Regions from separate parts of the Methylobacterium sp. WL9 genome, predicted to be linked through region 3. Evidence: predicted binding sites of a transcription regulator. Region 3 holds the regulator's gene; each other region holds the start of a gene.

Evidence for each region. The regulator LexA, encoded in region 3, represses DNA repair genes until DNA is damaged. The targets are predictions, from matches to a motif close to TGTTCNNNNTGTGTTCNG.
Region 1: the regulator LexA is predicted to act here: its motif matches at 1,735-1,752, upstream of ssb (single-stranded DNA-binding protein).
Region 2: the regulator LexA is predicted to act here: its motif matches at 2,016-2,033, upstream of FV217_RS05730 (UvrD-helicase domain-containing protein).
Region 4: the regulator LexA is predicted to act here: its motif matches at 2,682-2,699, upstream of uvrA (excinuclease ABC subunit UvrA).

The regions. Positions count from the first base shown of each region.
Region 1 covers NZ_VRVE01000008.1:29,151-33,415, reverse strand. The annotation lists gene gyrA (DNA gyrase subunit A) at 1-1,477, opposite strand, end outside; gene ssb (single-stranded DNA-binding protein) at 1,871-2,455, shown strand; gene rph (ribonuclease PH) at 2,547-3,260, shown strand; gene rdgB (RdgB/HAM1 family non-canonical purine NTP pyrophosphatase) at 3,257-3,892, shown strand; gene hemW (radical SAM family heme chaperone HemW) at 3,928-4,265, shown strand, end outside.
Region 2 covers NZ_VRVE01000009.1:20,416-24,680, reverse strand. The annotation lists gene FV217_RS05730 (UvrD-helicase domain-containing protein) at 1-2,004, opposite strand, end outside; gene FV217_RS05725 (hypothetical protein) at 2,125-2,382, shown strand; gene FV217_RS05720 (AsmA family protein) at 2,503-4,265, shown strand, end outside.
Region 3 covers NZ_VRVE01000003.1:98,480-102,744, reverse strand. The annotation lists gene rfbA (glucose-1-phosphate thymidylyltransferase RfbA) at 1-121, shown strand, start outside; gene FV217_RS02325 (hypothetical protein) at 118-663, opposite strand; gene lexA (transcriptional repressor LexA) at 971-1,699, shown strand; gene FV217_RS02315 (ComEC/Rec2 family competence protein) at 1,693-3,996, opposite strand; gene gltX (glutamate--tRNA ligase) at 4,165-4,265, shown strand, end outside.
Region 4 covers NZ_VRVE01000038.1:30,271-34,535, reverse strand. The annotation lists gene FV217_RS12705 (class GN sortase) at 1-296, opposite strand, end outside; gene FV217_RS12700 (marine proteobacterial sortase target protein) at 296-2,386, opposite strand; gene uvrA (excinuclease ABC subunit UvrA) at 2,816-4,265, shown strand, end outside.

The DNA.
Region 1 (4,265 bases), on a different contig from region 3:
CGAGGTAGTCGGCGATCTCTTCGGCCAGCTTCTTCAACTCGTCGCCGATCTCGTCGCGGCCGAGAGCCGTGAGGCGCTGCAGGCGCAGATCGAGGATGGCGCGGGCCTGGACCTCGGAGAGCCGGTAGCTGCCGTCTTCCTTCACGCGATGGCGCGGGTCGTCGACCAGCGCGATCAGCGGGGCGATGTCGAAGGCCGGCCAGTCGCGGCCCATCAGGGCTTCGCGCGCCGTGTTCGGATCCGGCGAGGTCCGGATCAGGCGGATAACCTCGTCGATGTTGGCGACGGCGATGGCGAGGCCGCACAGGACGTGGGCGCGCTCGCGGGCCTTGTTGAGAAGGAACTTCGTCCGCCTGGAGACGACCTCTTCGCGAAAATCGATGAAGGCGGTGAGGAGGTCCTTCAGGTTCATCAGCTCGGGGCGGCCGCCGTTCAGCGCGACCATGTTGGCGCCGAAGGAGCTCTGCAGCGGCGTGAACCGATAGAGCTGGTTCAGCACCACCTCGGCCATCGCGTCGCGCTTGATCTCGACCACGATGCGCATGCCGTCGCGGTCGGATTCGTCGCGCAGATCGGAGATGCCCTCGATCCGCTTCTCCTTCACCAGCTCCGCGATCTTCTCGATCAGCGTCGCCTTGTTCACCTGATACGGGATCTCGGTGAAGATCAGAGCCTCGCGCTCCTTGCGCAGCTCCTCGACCTGCGACTTCGCCCGCATGATGATTGAGCCGCGACCGGTGGCGTAGGCCTGCCGCGTGCCGGCCCGGCCGAGGATCGAGCCGCCGGTGGGGAAATCGGGTCCGGGCACGATCTCGGTCAACGCCTCGATCGTCATGCCCGGATCGTCCATCAGGGCGAAGCAGGCGTCGATCAGTTCGCCGAGATTGTGCGGCGGAATGTTGGTCGCCATGCCGACGGCGATGCCGCCGGCGCCGTTGACGAGCAGGTTCGGGAAGCGCGCCGGAAGGACCGTCGGCTCTTCGCGGGTGTCGTCGTAGTTCGACTGGAAGTTGACGGTGTTCTTGTCGATGTCGGCGAGCAGCGACATCGCAGGCTTGGCCAGCCGCGATTCGGTGTAGCGCATCGCCGCCGGCGGATCGCCGTCGACCGAGCCGAAATTGCCCTGCCCGTCGATGAGCATCAGGCGCATCGAGAACTCTTGGGCCATGCGGACCAAGGCGTCGTAGATCGATTGGTCGCCGTGCGGATGGTACTGACCGATCACGTCGCCGACGATGCGGGCCGATTTCACGTAGCGCCGCTCGGGCAGGAAGCCGCTCTCGTAGGCCGAGTAGAGGATGCGCCGATGCACCGGCTTGAGCCCGTCGCGCGCATCCGGCAGCGCCCGGCTCACGATCACGCTCATCGCGTAATCCAGGTAGGAGCGGCGCATCTCGTCGGTGATCGAGACCGGCTTGATGTCGTTGGCCGGCGGCGTCGGAGGATCGCCCGCGCCGGACTTGTCGTTGTCTGCCAAGCTCTTGTGTCCGTCTATCGAGGTGTCGGCTTCCGAAGCGGCGGGGCAGGGGGCCCGGCCATTCGATCCTGCACCTTCGGAAGGTGCTCGCGGCGTTTAGAGAAGACCGTGTGATTTCAAGTGGTTAATTAGTCATTTCGCAGGACCGGCGCAACCCGCTCGCCCCCCGATCCGACAGGGATCGACAGCTAACAGGATCGCCCCGCGAAGACCATTGTCGCCGGTGGATAGATCAGGCGGTTCGCTTGCGACGGAGATCGAACAAATATAGAACAAACATCGGCTGTGGTTGACGGGTACAAACGCCGCGACCGGGTTGCCGCGGCTCGCTTCGCCCGCCATGAGTTCGGCCGGGCGAACGGCCCTCGTGAGATCGGACGGTAGGAGAGAGGCATGGCGGGCAGCGTCAACAAGGTGATCCTGGTGGGCAATCTCGGGCGCGATCCCGAAACGCGCCGGCTGGCCTCGGGCGATCCGGTGGTGAACCTCCGGCTCGCGACCTCGGAATCCTGGAAGGACAAGGCGAGCGGCGAGCGCAAGGAGAAGACCGAGTGGCACTCGGTCGTGATCTACAACGAGAACCTCGCCCGCGTCGCCGAGCAGTACCTGCGCAAGGGCTCGAAGGTGTACATCGAGGGTCAGCTCCAGACCCGCAAATGGACCGACCAGTCAGGCGTCGAGAAGTACACCACCGAGGTGGTGCTGCAGCGTTTCCGCGGTGAGATAACCCTGCTCGACGGCCGTGCCGGCGGCGGCGGCGACTTCGCCGGCAGCGATGACGATGGCGGCGGCCAGATCAGCCGCGGCGGCGATTACGGCGGCGGCGGTGGTGGCCGTTCCGGCGGGGGCGGCGATTACGGCGGAGGCCGTTCTTCCGGTGGCGGCGGCGACCGCAAGCCGGCCGGCGGTGGTGGCAGCGGCAGCAGCTCGGGCGGCGGCCGCCCGAGCTACGATCTCGACGACGACATCCCGTTCTAGGCCGGTCTGGTAGCCATCCTCCGTCGCGGGTTGCCGCCCGCGGCGGGGGAGCCTAAGAGCCCGGCCTCATCACACGGCATGGGAGACGAGGATGCGGCCTTCGAAGCGCGCTCCGGACGCGATGCGCAAGGTCACGCTCGAGCGGGCCGTCGCCCGCTATGCGGAAGGCTCCTGTCTCGTCACCTTCGGCGAGACCAAGGTGCTCTGCACGGCCTCCCTCGAAGAGCGCGGTCCGCCCTGGCTGCGCGGCTCCGGCAAAGGCTGGATCACGGCCGAATATTCCATGCTGCCGCGCGCCACGCACGAGCGCACCCGCCGCGAGGTGAATTCCGGCAAGCCTTCCGGCCGTACGCAGGAAATCCAGCGCCTGATCGGCCGTAGCTTGCGCGCCGTGACGAACCTCCCCGCGATCGGCGAGAAGCAGATTTCGATCGATTGCGACGTGCTGCAGGCCGATGGCGGCACCCGCACAGCCGCCATCACCGGCGCCTGGGTCGCCCTGCACGAGTGCTTTTCGTGGATGCGCGCCCGTTCGATCATCTCGGTAGACCCCCTGCGCGATCACGTCGCCGCCGTCTCCTGCGGCATCTACAAGGGCACCCCGGTGCTCGACCTCGAATACGTGGAGGACTCGGCCGCCGACACCGATGCGAACTTCGTGATGACCGGCAAGGGCGGCATCGTCGAGGTGCAGGGCACCGCGGAGCAGGAGCCGTTTTCCGAAGAGCAGTTCCTGGAACTGCTCCGTCTCGCCCGCGGCGGCATCTCGGAGCTCGTCGCCCTACAGAAGCAGACCATCGCGTGAGCACGCCGCGCCTCCTAGCGGGCCGCGTCGTCATCGCGACCCACAATGCCGGCAAGCTCGTGGAGATGCGCGAGCTGCTCGCGCCCTTCGGTATTGCGGCGGTCTCGGCCGGCGAGCTGAACCTGCCCGAGCCCGACGAGCCCGGCACGATGTTCGCGGAGAACGCGGCCATCAAGGCGCATGCGGCGGCTCAAGCCTCGGGCCTGCCGGCCTTCGCCGACGATTCCGGCCTCTGCGTCGAAGCGCTCGACGGCGCTCCGGGGATCTTTTCGGCCCGCTGGGCCGGCCCGGACAAGAATTTTTCGGGCGCCATGGCCCGGATCGCAGAGGAAGTCGCCCGGCGCGGCACGCCCTCGACCCGCGCGCATTTCGTCTCGGCGCTCGTGCTGGCCTGGCCCGACGGCCACACCGAACTGTTCGAGGGTCGCGTCCACGGCAACCTCGTCCCGCCGCGCGGAACCCTCGGCTTCGGCTACGATCCGCTGTTCCTGCCCGACGGGTTCGATCGCACCTTCGGCGAGATGTCCTCGCAGGAGAAGCACGGGGTGGATTGGCAGAGTGGGGCCGCGCTCTCGCACCGCGCCCGCGCCTTCGTGCTGCTCGCCGCCGCCTGCCTGCGCCGTCCGGCCTGATTGCGTCCGGTCGGCTGCGCGCGCATCTGAGACCCATGTCCCATTCCGAAGTGCCGGACCACCCGACCCGCGACGCGGGCTTCGGCATCTACCTGCACTGGCCGTTCTGCGCCTCGAAGTGCCCGTATTGCGATTTCAACAGCCATGTCCGCTACGCGCCCGTGGACGAGGTGCGCTTCCTCGCTGCCTTCAAGGCCGAGATCGCCCATACCGCGGCCCGGACGCCCGGCCGCACGGTCTCCAGCATTTTTCTGGGTGGGGGCACGCCGTCGCTGATGAAACCGGAGACCGTGGCCGGCCTGCTCGATGCTGTCGCCGCCGCGTGGGGCACGACGCCCGATGTCGAGATCACGCTGGAGGCCAATCCCACCAG
Region 2 (4,265 bases), on a different contig from region 3:
CACCTCGACGGCGCCGGGCGGTAGCTCGTCGATGAAGCGCGAGGGGATGGTGGAATTCCACATCCCGTGGATGCGCCGATTCACGGCAAAGCTGAGCTTCGCGCGCTTGCGGGCGCGCGTCAGGCCGACATGAGCGAGCCGGCGCTCCTCTTCGAGGCCGGCACGACCGCTCTCGTCCAGGGCTCGCTGGTTGGGGAACAAGCCGTCCTCCCAGCCCGGCAGAAACACGGTGTCGAATTCCAGGCCCTTGGCGGCATGCAGCGTCATCAGCGAGACGCGGTCCGCGCCTTCCGTCTCACTCGCCTCCATGACGAGGGAGACGTGTTCGAGGAAGGCGCCGAGATCCGGGAATTCCTCCATCGAGCGGACGAATTCCTTGAGGTTCTCGAGCCGCCCGGCTGCGTCGGCCGAGCGGTCCTTCTTCCACATGTCGGTGTAGCCCGATTCTTCTAGGATGGTCTGCGCCACCTCGGAATGCGGCTGCGTGCCGACGAGGCGCGCCCAGCGGGTAAAGCTCTCGACGAGGCCGCGCAGCATCGTGCGGGCACGCGGCTTCAGCTCGTCGGTCTCGATGATTTTTCGCGATGCCGCGAGGATCGGGATGCGCTCGGCGCGGGAATAGGCGTGGAGCACCTGCAGGGTCGCGTCGCCGAGGCCGCGCTTCGGGGTGTTGAAGATGCGCTCGAACGCGAGGTCGTCGGCCGGGTTCGCAGTGATGCGGAGATAGGCCAGCGCGTCGCGGATCTCTGCGCGCTCGTAGAAGCGCGGGCCGCCGATGACGCGGTAGGGCAGGCCGAGCTGGACGAAACGGTCCTCGATCTCGCGCATCTGGGCCGAAATCCTCACCAGCACGGCGATCTCGGAGAGCGGGTGCTGCTTGCGTTGGAGCTGCTCGATTTCCTCGCCGAGGCCCCGCGCCTCCTCCTCCGAATCCCAGGCGCCGGTGACGGTGACCTGCTCGCCGGGCTCGGCTTCCGTCCGAAGAGTCTTGCCGAGCCGGCTCTCGTTCTTGGCGATCAAGCCGGAGGCGGCGGCGAGGATGTGGCCGGTGGAGCGGTAGTTGCGCTCCAGTCGCACCACGACTGCACCGGGAAAGTCGTGCTCGAAGCGCAGGATGTTGTCGACCTCGGCGCCGCGCCAGCCGTAGATCGACTGGTCGTCGTCGCCGACGCAGCAGACGTTCTTTCGCAGCTGCGCGAGCAGCCTGAGCCAGAGGTACTGGGCGACGTTGGTATCCTGGTACTCGTCCACCAGGATGTAGCGGAACCGGTTCTGGTAATTTTCCAGGACGTCCGGATTTTCCCGCCAGAGCTTGAGGCAAAGCAACAAAAGGTCGCCGAAATCGGCGGCGTTGAGGGTGGCGAGGCGGGCCTGGTAGGCGGAGTAGAGCGCGCCGCCCTTGCCGAAGGCGAAGGCCTGGGCCTCGCCCGGCGGCACCTGCTCGGGGAGCAGCCCGCGGTTCTTCCAGCCGTCGATGACGCTGCCGAGCGCGCGGGCCGGCCAGCGCTTCTCGTCGATGTTCTGGTCGAGGATGACCTGCTTCATCAGGCGAAGCTGGTCGTCCATGCCGAGGATGGTGAAGTCGGATTTCAGCCCGACCAGTTCGGCGTGGCGGCGCAGGATCTTGGTGCCGATGGCGTGGAAGGTGCCGAGCCAGGGCATGCCCTCGCCGGCCGGGCCGATCAGCGCACCGATGCGGTGCTTCATCTCGCGGGCGGCCTTGTTGGTGAAGGTCACCGAAAGAATGTCGTAGGGCCGCGCCTTGCCGGTGGCGATGAGGTGGGCGATCCGCGTCGTCAGGACGCGGGTCTTGCCGGTGCCGGCGCCCGCGAGCACGAGGACCGGACCCTCCGTCGCCTCGACGGCGCGGCGCTGCTCGGGGTTCAGGCCGGAACTGTAGGCGGCCGCCTCCGGCCTCAGGGAGGCCATGGCGCGGGCGGCGATCGAGAGGGACGCGGGCTGCTCGGGGGCGTCGCCGCCCGACTCGTCAGGCTGGTACTTCATCCGGGCATCCCTGGACCAAAACGCGAACGCCGTCGAGGCCCGGACGGGAACTCGAAAAGGGCTCCATGCGTCCTTTCGGAAAGCCCACTATCATCCCCGGCCACCATCGGAGCCGCCGCCATGCGCGCCCTGTCGCTCGTCCTGTCATCGATCCTGGTGCATGCCACGACTATCCACGCCAGCGCGCAGCTCTCGGGCGACGTCGGCTCCTCGAATGCCGCGAACCAGTCGTTCCAGCAGCAGAATTCCTTCCGCGGCCTGCAGCAGCAGCAGACCTTCAACCGCAACGAGGCGAACGCCCAGAACCGGAGCAACCAGCTCTATAACAACTCCAGCGTCGGTTCTCAGGGCTACATCCCGCGCCGCCGCCGCCGCTGACTCCGCGAAGACACAGGCAGCCACCGCCGCGCCGTGTTAAGGCGCGACAGGGCCGTGCGGCTGCACCGCACGTCCTGAAGCCGTCCGCACACGGAGGCGGCGGGAGCGGACACACGAACCGTGCGTGACACCCTGACCGCGCTCGCGGCCGCCGTCATCCTGATCCTCGTCGCGGCGCTCGCCGCACCGCCCTTCGTCGACTGGACGGGGCATCGCGCGTTCATCGACCGGGCGATCGGTTCGTCGCTGGACCTGCCCGCGCATAGCGACGGCCGCATCGAGGTCCGCTTCCTTCCCTATCCACGCCTGCGCCTCGAACGGCTGCAACTCGGCGACGGCTCCGAGAAGCCCTCGCTCGACCTCAGGTTCGTTAAGGCGGAGCTGGCGCTGGCCCCGCTGCTCAAGGGCGAGCTGCGCTTCACCGAGACGCGGATCGGCCGAGCCGAGCTCAGGCTGCCGGTGACCGACGGCGACGCGGTCATGCTGCCCGGCAGCCTCCGCGAGGCGATCGGCGCCCGCGACCTCGTCATCGACGACCTGCGCATCCAGCAGGCGCTCGTGACGACGCTTGTGCCGTCCACCGGCCGCACCGACCAATTCGCAGCCGAGGGCCTGCGCCTCAAGGCGCCGTCGCTGGCCGGTCCGTGGCAGATGGATGGCGTCAGCGGCGGCGTCCCGTTCCGCCTCGCCAGCACCAAGATCGCGGCCGACGGCGCGACCGTGAAGATCTCGGGGGGCGGCGACCGCCAGCCCCGCTTCGAGGCGGATGCCCGCATCGTCTTCAAGCTTCTCGACCCGGCCGATGCGGCGAGGCCGCACAGCCCGGGTGAACTCCGCGCCATGATCCCGGAAGCCGAGGGATCCGCTCGCCTCGTCGTCGGCCCCCCGACGAAGGATGCCGGCGCGGCTCTGCCGTTCTCGCTCGGCGGCAAGTTCAAGGCGCGCGGACCGCTGCTGCGCTTCGAGGGGGTCAACGCCGAAATCGATCCGGCCGGCCAAGCCATGCGCCTCGCCGGCACCGGGCAGATCAACCTGCGGAGCTGGCGCGCAGGCCTCAGCCTGGAATCGCGCCGGCTCAACCTCGACGGGCTGCTCTATTCCTCCGCAGGTCAGGCCCTGCTGGCGCGGGGGCTTTCGGGCGACATAGTGCTGCCGGTGATGCTCGACCTCGATCTCAAGATCGAGAGTCTCGCCCTGGGCTTCGAGGATTGGTCGGACCTCCAGCTCAAGGGGACCTTCGACCGCACCGGCGGCCTCGTCCTGCGTCGCTTCGCCGGCACCGCGCCAGGCACGACCAAGGTCGCGGCGTCGGGGGAGCTCGACGTGGCGGCCGCGCCTCGCTTCAACGGGCATCTCGAAATCGATGCAGCCAATTCCGAAGGGCTCGGCCGCTACCTGCGCCGCCTCGGCGTCGAGGGGCCGGCCTTGGCCCTGCTCGACGGCCGGCCGGTCCAGGCCGCGACCGAACTCTCGGCCGCCAAAAGCGATCTCTCGCTCAAGGGCCTTCGCTTCGTGCTCGGCGCGGCCCGGGTCACGGGGGAGGCCCGCTACGTCAAGGGGGAGGGCAGCACGCGCGGCCGGCTCGACGCCGACCTGCAGGCGCAGGGCGTCGACATCGCGGAACTGCCCCCCGTCGGTGGGCTGCTGCCCTCGCTCGACCATCACGACATCGGGCTGATGCTTCGGGCGCGCGACGTCCGCTACGGGCCGGCCGGCGCGCGCTCCGGCAACGGCACCATCGCGGCAAGCATCCAGTCCGATGGGGCGAGCCTCGTCGTGGACCGTCTCGACATCGCCGACCTCGCCGGGGCAAACGCCAAGCTCTCCGGCCGGATCACGCCGGACGGCACCGGGCGGATCGCCGGCCATGTCGGCGCCGCCAC
Region 3 (4,265 bases):
TCAGAACTTCATCACCCGCGACCAGCTCGTCGCCCGCGGCGAACTGTTCGCCAAGACCTCCTACGGCCAGAACCTGCTGCGGCTCGCCAAGGAGGACCAGCCGCTGGACGGGACGGCCTAGCGCTCGCCAAGTGCCATCACGGCACCGGTATAGGTCTCGGCGACTTCGCAGAACGGGATGCCGGCCGCCGTCGAGAGCACGGCCTCGACGAAGAACAGCCTGTTCTCGGGCCCAGGCAGTTCGGCGTCGCCCGGCGTCCAAAGCATCTTGAGCGACAGGTTGCGCCGCGTCGGCGACAGCGGATGCACCACGCGCCCGAACGGGGCCTGCGTGGTCTCCAACATCGTATTCATCTCCGGCGTCAGCCGGCCCGGCACGTACCAGTTGTCGGCCTCGGACAGGACGTGGCCACCGCAGGTCAAGCGGACGCGCCGATAGCGCACCAGCTCGTCGGCACCGATCGCCAGGCGCTCGCGCTGCTCGGCCGAAAGCGGCTTGTCCGCGCCTGCAACCCGTACGGCCGTGAGACGCGGATCGGCGGCGAGGCCGCGCTCGGCGCACCAGGCCTCGAGGACGGCGGTCGCACTGTGGGCGGCGAGCAGGCGGGCACTCAGGGTTTCGATCAAGCACTCGGTCCCGGCCCTCGGTTCGATTGGGAGGATCGTCGGCGGCTCTTGCGCACGGGCCGGTGCCGGTGTCGCAACGCAGCCGACAGCCGCCGCGAGGGCCAATACCGCGATCCGCCGGCCACCCTCGGGGCCTGTCGCACCGTCGGCTTCCGCATCCATTGCGCAGCGCAATACGGTGTCCCGCTGGAAACGTCCATCGGCGAAGGAGACGCAGCTTTGCCCGTCATGGCGCAATTCACGCTTGTCTCTCGCTTGCAGAACACTTGAAGAACGCTTAACGTGTTCGTGGTTTGTTTCGGCGGTTCCGCGCTTGGCGGTCGCCCCCTCCTAGGTGGCTCTCATGTTGACGCGCAAGCAGTTGGAGCTGCTCCAGTTCATCCAGCAGAGAATGAGCGAGAGCGGCGTTCCCCCCTCCTTCGACGAGATGAAGGATGCGCTCGATCTGCGCTCCAAATCCGGCATCCACCGGTTGATCACAGCGCTGGAGGAGCGTGGCTTTCTGCGGCGCCTGCCGAATCGGGCGCGCGCCATCGAGATCATCCGTATTCCGGAGCCGATCACGGGCAAGCAGCCGCCCGCGCCACAGGCCGAAGTGCGTCGTTTCACACCGAGCGTGGTCGAGGGTGGGCGGTCCAAGTCCGTTCCGCCGAGGCCGACGACGACACAGGTCTTCGACGAAGACGGCCGCTCGGTGATGGTGCCGGTGATGGGCCGGATCGCGGCCGGTACGCCGATCTCCGCTATCCAGAACCAGAGCCATTCCATCGCGATGTCGCCGGACTTCCTGGCCGGCGGCGAGCACTACGCGCTGGAAGTGCGCGGCGATTCGATGATCGAGGCCGGCATCCTCGACGGCGACCTCGTGGTGATCCGCAAGCAGGATACAGCCCAGACCGGCGACATCATCGTGGCGCTGATCGACGACGAGGAGGCGACCCTGAAGCGCCTGCGCCGCCGCGGCTCCTCAATCGCTCTGGAGGCCGCCAACCCGGCCTACGAGACCCGCGTACTCGGACCCGACCGGGTCCAGATCCAGGGCCGCCTCGTCAGTCTCGTGCGCCGCTACTGAAGCGGCTCGGCAGGGGCGTCCGCAGCAGAAGCTTCGGTGTCCTCAGTAGGTGACGGCTGCCGGTAGTTCGCGAAGCCTGATGGCTGAACGGGCGTCGGCAAATCCGGTTTGGACGTAGGCGGTTCGGGCGGCTTGATGGCAGCCGCCGGACGCCAGGGCGGCGGTGGACCGGGCTTTCGTACGGTGACCAGAACCGGTCCGCTCGAGTCTAGGCGGATCATCGCCGCGCCGTGCTCGGCCAGAAATTTCCGGTCGAGGAGCAGGCCCGCCGCGCAACCGGGCGGCGCATCTCGGCGGGTCACCAGAATAGCGGCGCGGGCGCAATCCTCGAACAGGCCGCGCCGGTCCTTGACGAGGGACAGCCACCGTCCGTCCGCCAGCCGGATCGTACAGCCGAGCCGGTCGCAGCGGGCGCCCTCCCCCTGCCCGACCTGATCGGCCCGGCGCCCATCGCCGTCGGCCTTGAGCCACTGCTCCAGCACGAAGTTCGGCGGCTTGCCGAGGATGGCGAGGCGCCCATCGGCACCCCGAACCGCCGCGCCGGCCCCATCGCGATCGATGAAGACATCGTAGCGAGCGGGCGTCGCAGCGAGGGCAAGTCCCCCGACGGCTGGCAGCAGAGCCAACCAACGTAGCCGCGAGACCAGAAGCGTCGCGAACAGGAGCGCAGCCGCCAGCAATGCGAGCGCCCAAGGGCCATAGGACGGAACCACGAGATTGGCCTGCCCGAATCCGGCGATCCAGGTCGAGATCGCGAGCATGCCGCGCACCGCCTGCCCCATCAGCCACCAGACCGGCTGATCGAGGGCAAAGGGGTAGGCGAGGATGCCGATCACCGCGGACGGCATCACCACCAGCGACACGAGCGGCAGGGTCAGGGCGTTGCCGACGAGCCCGAACGGCTGAACGGTCTGGAAGTGATAGGTCGAGAACGGCGCCGTCGCGATCTGTGCGACCAGCGTCGTCGCCAACGTGCCGACCACCGCCGCCGCGACGAAGGACAGCGCACGTCCGAACCAGCCGAGGCGCTCGCCCGAGAACAGCCGTCCATCGATGAGCGGCGCGCAGGTGATCAGTCCGGCGACGGCCCCGAACGACATCTGAAAGCTCGGGCCGAGCAGGGCCTCGGGCTCGCGAGCCAGCGCGATCATCGCAGCGAGCGCGAGGTTGCGCATGCTCAATGCCGGGCGGTCGACCAGGATGGCGCCGAGCATCACAAGGGTCATGATCCAGGAGCGCTCGGCCGCGATGTCCCAGCCGGAGAAGGCGCAATAGGCGGTGACGCCGGCCATCGCCGCGCCGGCCGCGATCTTCTTGATCGGCCAGGTGAGCGCCAGAACCGGCACCAGCGCGAGCATCGCCCGCACCAGCCAGAACACGACACCGGCGGCGAGCACCATGTGCAGCCCGGAGATCGACACCACGTGATAGATCCCCGCCGCGCGCAGCACGTCGTTGGTCTGCGGCGAGATCAGCCCGCGCTTGCCGGTGACGAGGGCTGCGGCGACGGCGCCGGCCTGCCCGCCATTGGCGTCGGTGATCCGTCGGGTGAGCGCGTTGCGAGCGTCGTCGATCGCGGCAGCGAGGCGGAGCCGCCAGGGCAACGGCCCGGTCGGAGCGATCACGTCGATCCGGCCGGTCAGGGAGCCGACGGCCCCGATGCCGCGAAAATAGGCATCGCGGGCGAAATCGTAGCCACCGGGCCGCGCCGCCTCGGGTGGCGGCAGCAGCCGCGCGACGGCGCTGATCCGATCACCGGGCTTGATCGCCTGCGCCTTCCGATAGGAGACCCGCACCCGCGTCGGGCGCCCCACCTCCTCCAGCGTGCCGAAGGCGATCACCTTCACGACGAGCCGGGCGCCCTGTTCGCGTTCGTCGAGGGCTTCGACGAGGCCGGTCAGCGGCGCGATCATCGTGCGGGCGAGGACCGGGCTCGCCACGCTGGCGACGCGATAGGCGGCGGCGGCAAAGCCGAGGAACGCTGCGGCGAGGGCGAGCATCAGGGCCAGCGCCACCGGCCTGGCGCGCAGGGCGAAGCTCGTCGCGACGGCGAGCACTGCGGCAGAGAGCGGCGCGACCAGCATCGGCGGCCCGTCCGTCGCGGTCAGCTCGACGAGGATTCCCGCCCCGAAGGCTACCGCGAGCCAGGGAAACAGCCGGCGCTGGCCGGCCTCCTGCGCGAGCGCGCCGACGAGGCCATCGCGAAGATCCCCTAGGGCCAGCGAGGGCACCGGCAGGCGGCCGGCGACGCGAGCCGGAAGGCTCCGTACCGCCGATGCCGCGCGCTGCCCCGCCATCCGGTTGGTTCCGTCGCAGCCCGGTCGCGAGACCCCGTGACGTTTTCTTAACGCATCCCTCGGCGCGTGCTACAGGCGCGCCTTGGATCGGGTACCGGACTCCGCCAAACGGGGCGGTCGATCCACAGATCCGCTCAGCTCCACACCCATTCAGCAGTCAGCCTCCCGATGCCGTCCAACGTCGTCACGCGCTTTGCGCCCTCGCCCACGGGCTACCTGCATATCGGCGGGGCCCGCACCGCCCTGTTCAACTGGCTCTACGCGCGCCG
Region 4 (4,265 bases), on a different contig from region 3:
GTGCCCTCGACATGGCCGGGGCCGAAGGCGAGGGCCTGTCCGCTGCTGCCGGCGAGCGCGATGAAGCTACTGCCGTCGAGGGTGAGACGGGCGACCGGGACCGTGTCGGCCCAGGGCCAGGGGCGGATCGGCCGCCTGGTCGCCAGGGTCTCGGCGAATGCGCGTTCCAGCAGCACCTGCGCCAGGGCCGCCTTGGCCGGAATCCAGGCCGCTTGGGCCGTAAGGCCGAGGCCGGCCATGACGAGGAGGACGGCCGCAGCCGCCCTTCCCCTCGCTCGGATGCCGAGACCGCGCATCACGCGAACCGGCGGGCGCGGGCGACGAGCAGGCCGAGGCCGAGCAGCGTCAGCCCGAGCCAGAGCCGGATCTCGAAATCCGTCGCGGTCTGCGGCAGGCTGACCTGACGGATCGGCGCGGCCGCTTCGGCCCGGCGCTGGACCGGCGGCTTGGCGACCCCCTCCGGGCGCTCGCCGGCCGGCCCGAACACCGTCTCGAAGTCCCAGCCCGCGGGCAGGTTCAGCGGCAGTTCGGTCGCGGCGAGACGGGCCCCTGCCGGACGGCGCGGGGTGGCGTCGATGGCCACCAGGCTGGTGAGGCGCGTCATCAGCTTGTGCGCCAGGGCGAGCTTCAGGATCGCCGAATCCGCGGTGTCGGGCGTGAGCTTGCCAGTGATGCGCGCGGTCTCGGCGTCGCCGATCTTGGCGCGCGCCCAGGCCTTCGAGATGCCGGCGCCCTCGGGCGCAGTCGCGAGATCGAGACTCTGCCGCCAAGGCGTGTCGCCGATGCGTCCGCTGAGGGTCAGCGTGCCGCCGGCCTTGGCGAGTTTTGCCGAGAGCATCAGCGGCTCGCCGCGGTAGAGGTCGGGCAGCAGGTCGGGCGTCACGTCGGCGCCGTGCTCGGAAAAGGTCGCGACGAGGTCGGTGACGACCGGGCTTTCGAGCTTGGCGAACAGCGCGCGGGTGCGCTCGGCGACCTGATCGATGGTGCCGATGTTGGTGTAGCTGCCGCGCCCGAGTTCGGCGGCATGGGTCATCAGGTGGCCGTTCGGGGCCGAGCCGATGCCGACCATGAACAGCCGCGAGCGGCCACGCCCGGCGCTGATCGCAGAGAAGATCTGGTTCTCGTTGCCGATGGCGCCGTCGGTGAGGAAGACGATCTGGCGGACGCGGGTCCTCTCCTCCGGGGTCGGATCGGCGAGCGCAGCCTTGAGCGGGGCCAGCATCTCGGTGCCGCCGCTGGCCTCGATCCCCGCGACGAAGGCTTTTGCTTGCGCGAGGTGGCTCTCGTCGGCCGGCATCGCGCCGGCAAAAAGGCTCTGCATGGTATTGTCGAAGCGGATGACATCGAAACGGTCGCCCGCGTCGAGGCGATCCAAGGCCGCCAGAAGGCTGGCCTTGGCCTGCCGCATCGAGGCGCCGGCCATCGAGCCGGAATTGTCGATGACGAAGGTCACGTCGCGCGGGCGGCGGGGGCCGGGCTGGCCGACGGGCGGGGTCACGCTGGCGAGAACGTAGTCGTCCGCGCCGATATGCTCGCGGAACAGGCCGATGGCGGGCGTCTCGCTGGGGGCCGGCCGCCAGGTCAGCTCGAAATCGCTGTCGGCCGGGACGGGGCCGTCATCGAGGCTGATCCGGCGGGCATCCGGCCCGGTCTCCTCGATGCGGACCTTGTGGGTGTCGCTGCGCATCGCCCCGAGGGCGAAGCCCGCCTTGAGGGTGACGTGCAGCGTCACCGGATTGGTGGGAGCGTGCTTCGCGGGATCGAGCACGGGCGGGCCGATGCGGGCGCGGTCGGGCACCGGATCGCTGCCTGCTGCAGCCGAGCCTTCGCCGACGAGGTTCACGATCGGCGGCGCCGGGTTGTAGCGGGGCGCGACGACGAGGGGCACGCGGAGCGCGTAGGTGTCCCCCGAGTGGCGGATCGTCTGCTGGTATTCGATGCGCACCAGCACGGTCTCGCCGGGGCCGATATTGGCCACCGCGTTGGTGAAGACGTTGGGGCGCTCCTGCTCGGTGAGCGCCGCGGTCTTGCCCTCGCTCTTCGCTGCCTCGTAGTCGCGCCGGGCCTGGGCGCGCTCGCGGATGTCGGCGACGATGATGCGGTCGCCGACCACGAGCTTCATGGCATCGACCGCCGCATCCTCCGGCAGCGGATAGACGTAGGTGCCCTCGACCCATTCCGTGGTGGTGTTGCGGAAGGCCTGGGTGACGACGGCTCGCGCGGTCGGCCCGCTGACTTCAACGGTCACGTCGGTCATCAGGCGCGGCGCCTCGACCGGGGCGGCATCGGACGGTCCGCGCAGGACGAGTTCGCCGCTGCCGGGCGCGACCGGCGCGGCACGGGCCGTGCCGGGGCCGGCGAAGAGGGCGAGGAGGCCGATGAGCACTGGCGCGAACCGGGTTGCCCGCGGACGGGCTCCGATCGCGAGGGAGGGACTTTTGATGAGGAAAGGACTTGGGATCATGACGCATCTCCGGGTCGTCCGGCGTCGGGGCCGGTCGATCCGAAGGGTCTCGCAGGGCGCCCTGCCCCGCCACGGGCAAGGTCACGCTTGTTCGGCAGCCACCCGCACCGGCGCGGTCGGCGAAGGCGGATTCGTGCGGAGCGCGTGCGTGCCGGTGCGGTCGCATATGGGCGAAGGACGGATTGCCGCCGCATGGCCGAACCGCCATGGCCGGCGGTGTACTCTTTTCGTTCCAGGCGCTAGGGAAACGCCGAACGGTCTTGTCCAGTCCCGGCGGGACACGACATGGGTTTCGCGCGGCGTTTCGAGCGTCCGCATGCCGTCACGACCTCTCGCGAGACTGAGCCCTGCATGGCCAGAGCCACACAAGCCGCCAAGCCAGCCAAGACGTCGGCGCCCAAATCCGCCGGCAAGGCTGTGGCCAAGCCTGCGGGTAAAGCTTTGGCGAAGGCACCGTCGAAGCCGGTCGAGAAGTCCGATACCGAGCTCGACAGGTTCTTCGATCAGGCCGGCCCGGCCGCCCGCGATACCCGCGTCATCTCCGTGCGCGGCGCGCGGGAGCACAATCTCAAGAACGTCGACCTGACGATTCCGCGCGACCGTCTCGTGGTGTTCACGGGGCTCTCGGGTTCGGGCAAGTCGTCGCTCGCCTTCGACACGATCTACGCCGAGGGCCAGCGCCGCTACGTCGAGTCGCTCTCGGCCTATGCCCGCCAGTTCCTCGAGATGATGTCGAAGCCCGACGTCGACCAGATCGACGGGCTCTCTCCGGCGATCTCCATCGAACAGAAGACCACCTCGAAGAACCCGCGTTCGACGGTCGGTACCGTCACCGAGATCTACGACTACATGCGCCTGCTCTGGGCGCGCGTCGGCATCCCCTACTCGCCGGCCACCGGCCTGCCGATCGAGAGCCAGACCGTCAGCCAGATGGTCGACCGGGTGCTGGAGCTGCCGGAGAAGACCCGGCTCTACCTGCTCGCCCCCGTCGTGCGAGGCCGGAAAGGCGAGTACCGGAAAGAGATCGCCGAGTACCAGAAGAAGGGCTTCCAGCGCCTGCGCATCGACGGCGAGTACTACCCGATCGACGACGCGCCGAAGCTCGACAAGAAGCTCAAGCACGACATCGACGTTGTGGTCGACCGCATCGTGGTGCGCGACGACATCAAGGCGCGTCTGGCCGATTCCTTCGAGACGGCCCTCGAACTCGCCGACGGTATCGCGGACATCGAATTCGCGGAGACCGCCGAAGGCGAAACCCCCAAGAAAATAACGTTCTCGTCGCGGTTCGCTTGCCCCGTCTCGGGCTTCACCATCCCCGAGATCGAGCCCCGGCTCTTCTCCTTCAACAACCCGTTCGGAGCCTGCCCGACCTGCGGCGGCATCGGACACGAGATGCGGATCGATCCGGAACTCGTGATCTCCGACGAGGGGCTGACCCTGAAGCGCGGCGCGGTCGCGCCCTGGGCGAAGTCGACCTCGCCCTATTACGAGCAGACGCTCGAGGCGCTGGCCAAGCACTTCGAGTTCAAGACGACCGTGCCCTGGGCCGCGCTGCCGACGGAGGCGCGGATCGCGATCCTCTACGGCACGGCCAAGGAATCGGTGCGCTTCGCCTATAACGACGGGCTGCGCTCCTACTCGGTCAACAAGCCCTTCGAGGGCGTCATCCCGAACCTGGAGCGGCGCTATAAGGAGACCGAGAGCGACGCGTCCCGCGAGGAGATCGGCCGCTACATGAGCGCCACGCCCTGCGAGGCCTGCGACGGCAAGCGGCTGAAGCCGGAGGCGCTCGCGGTCA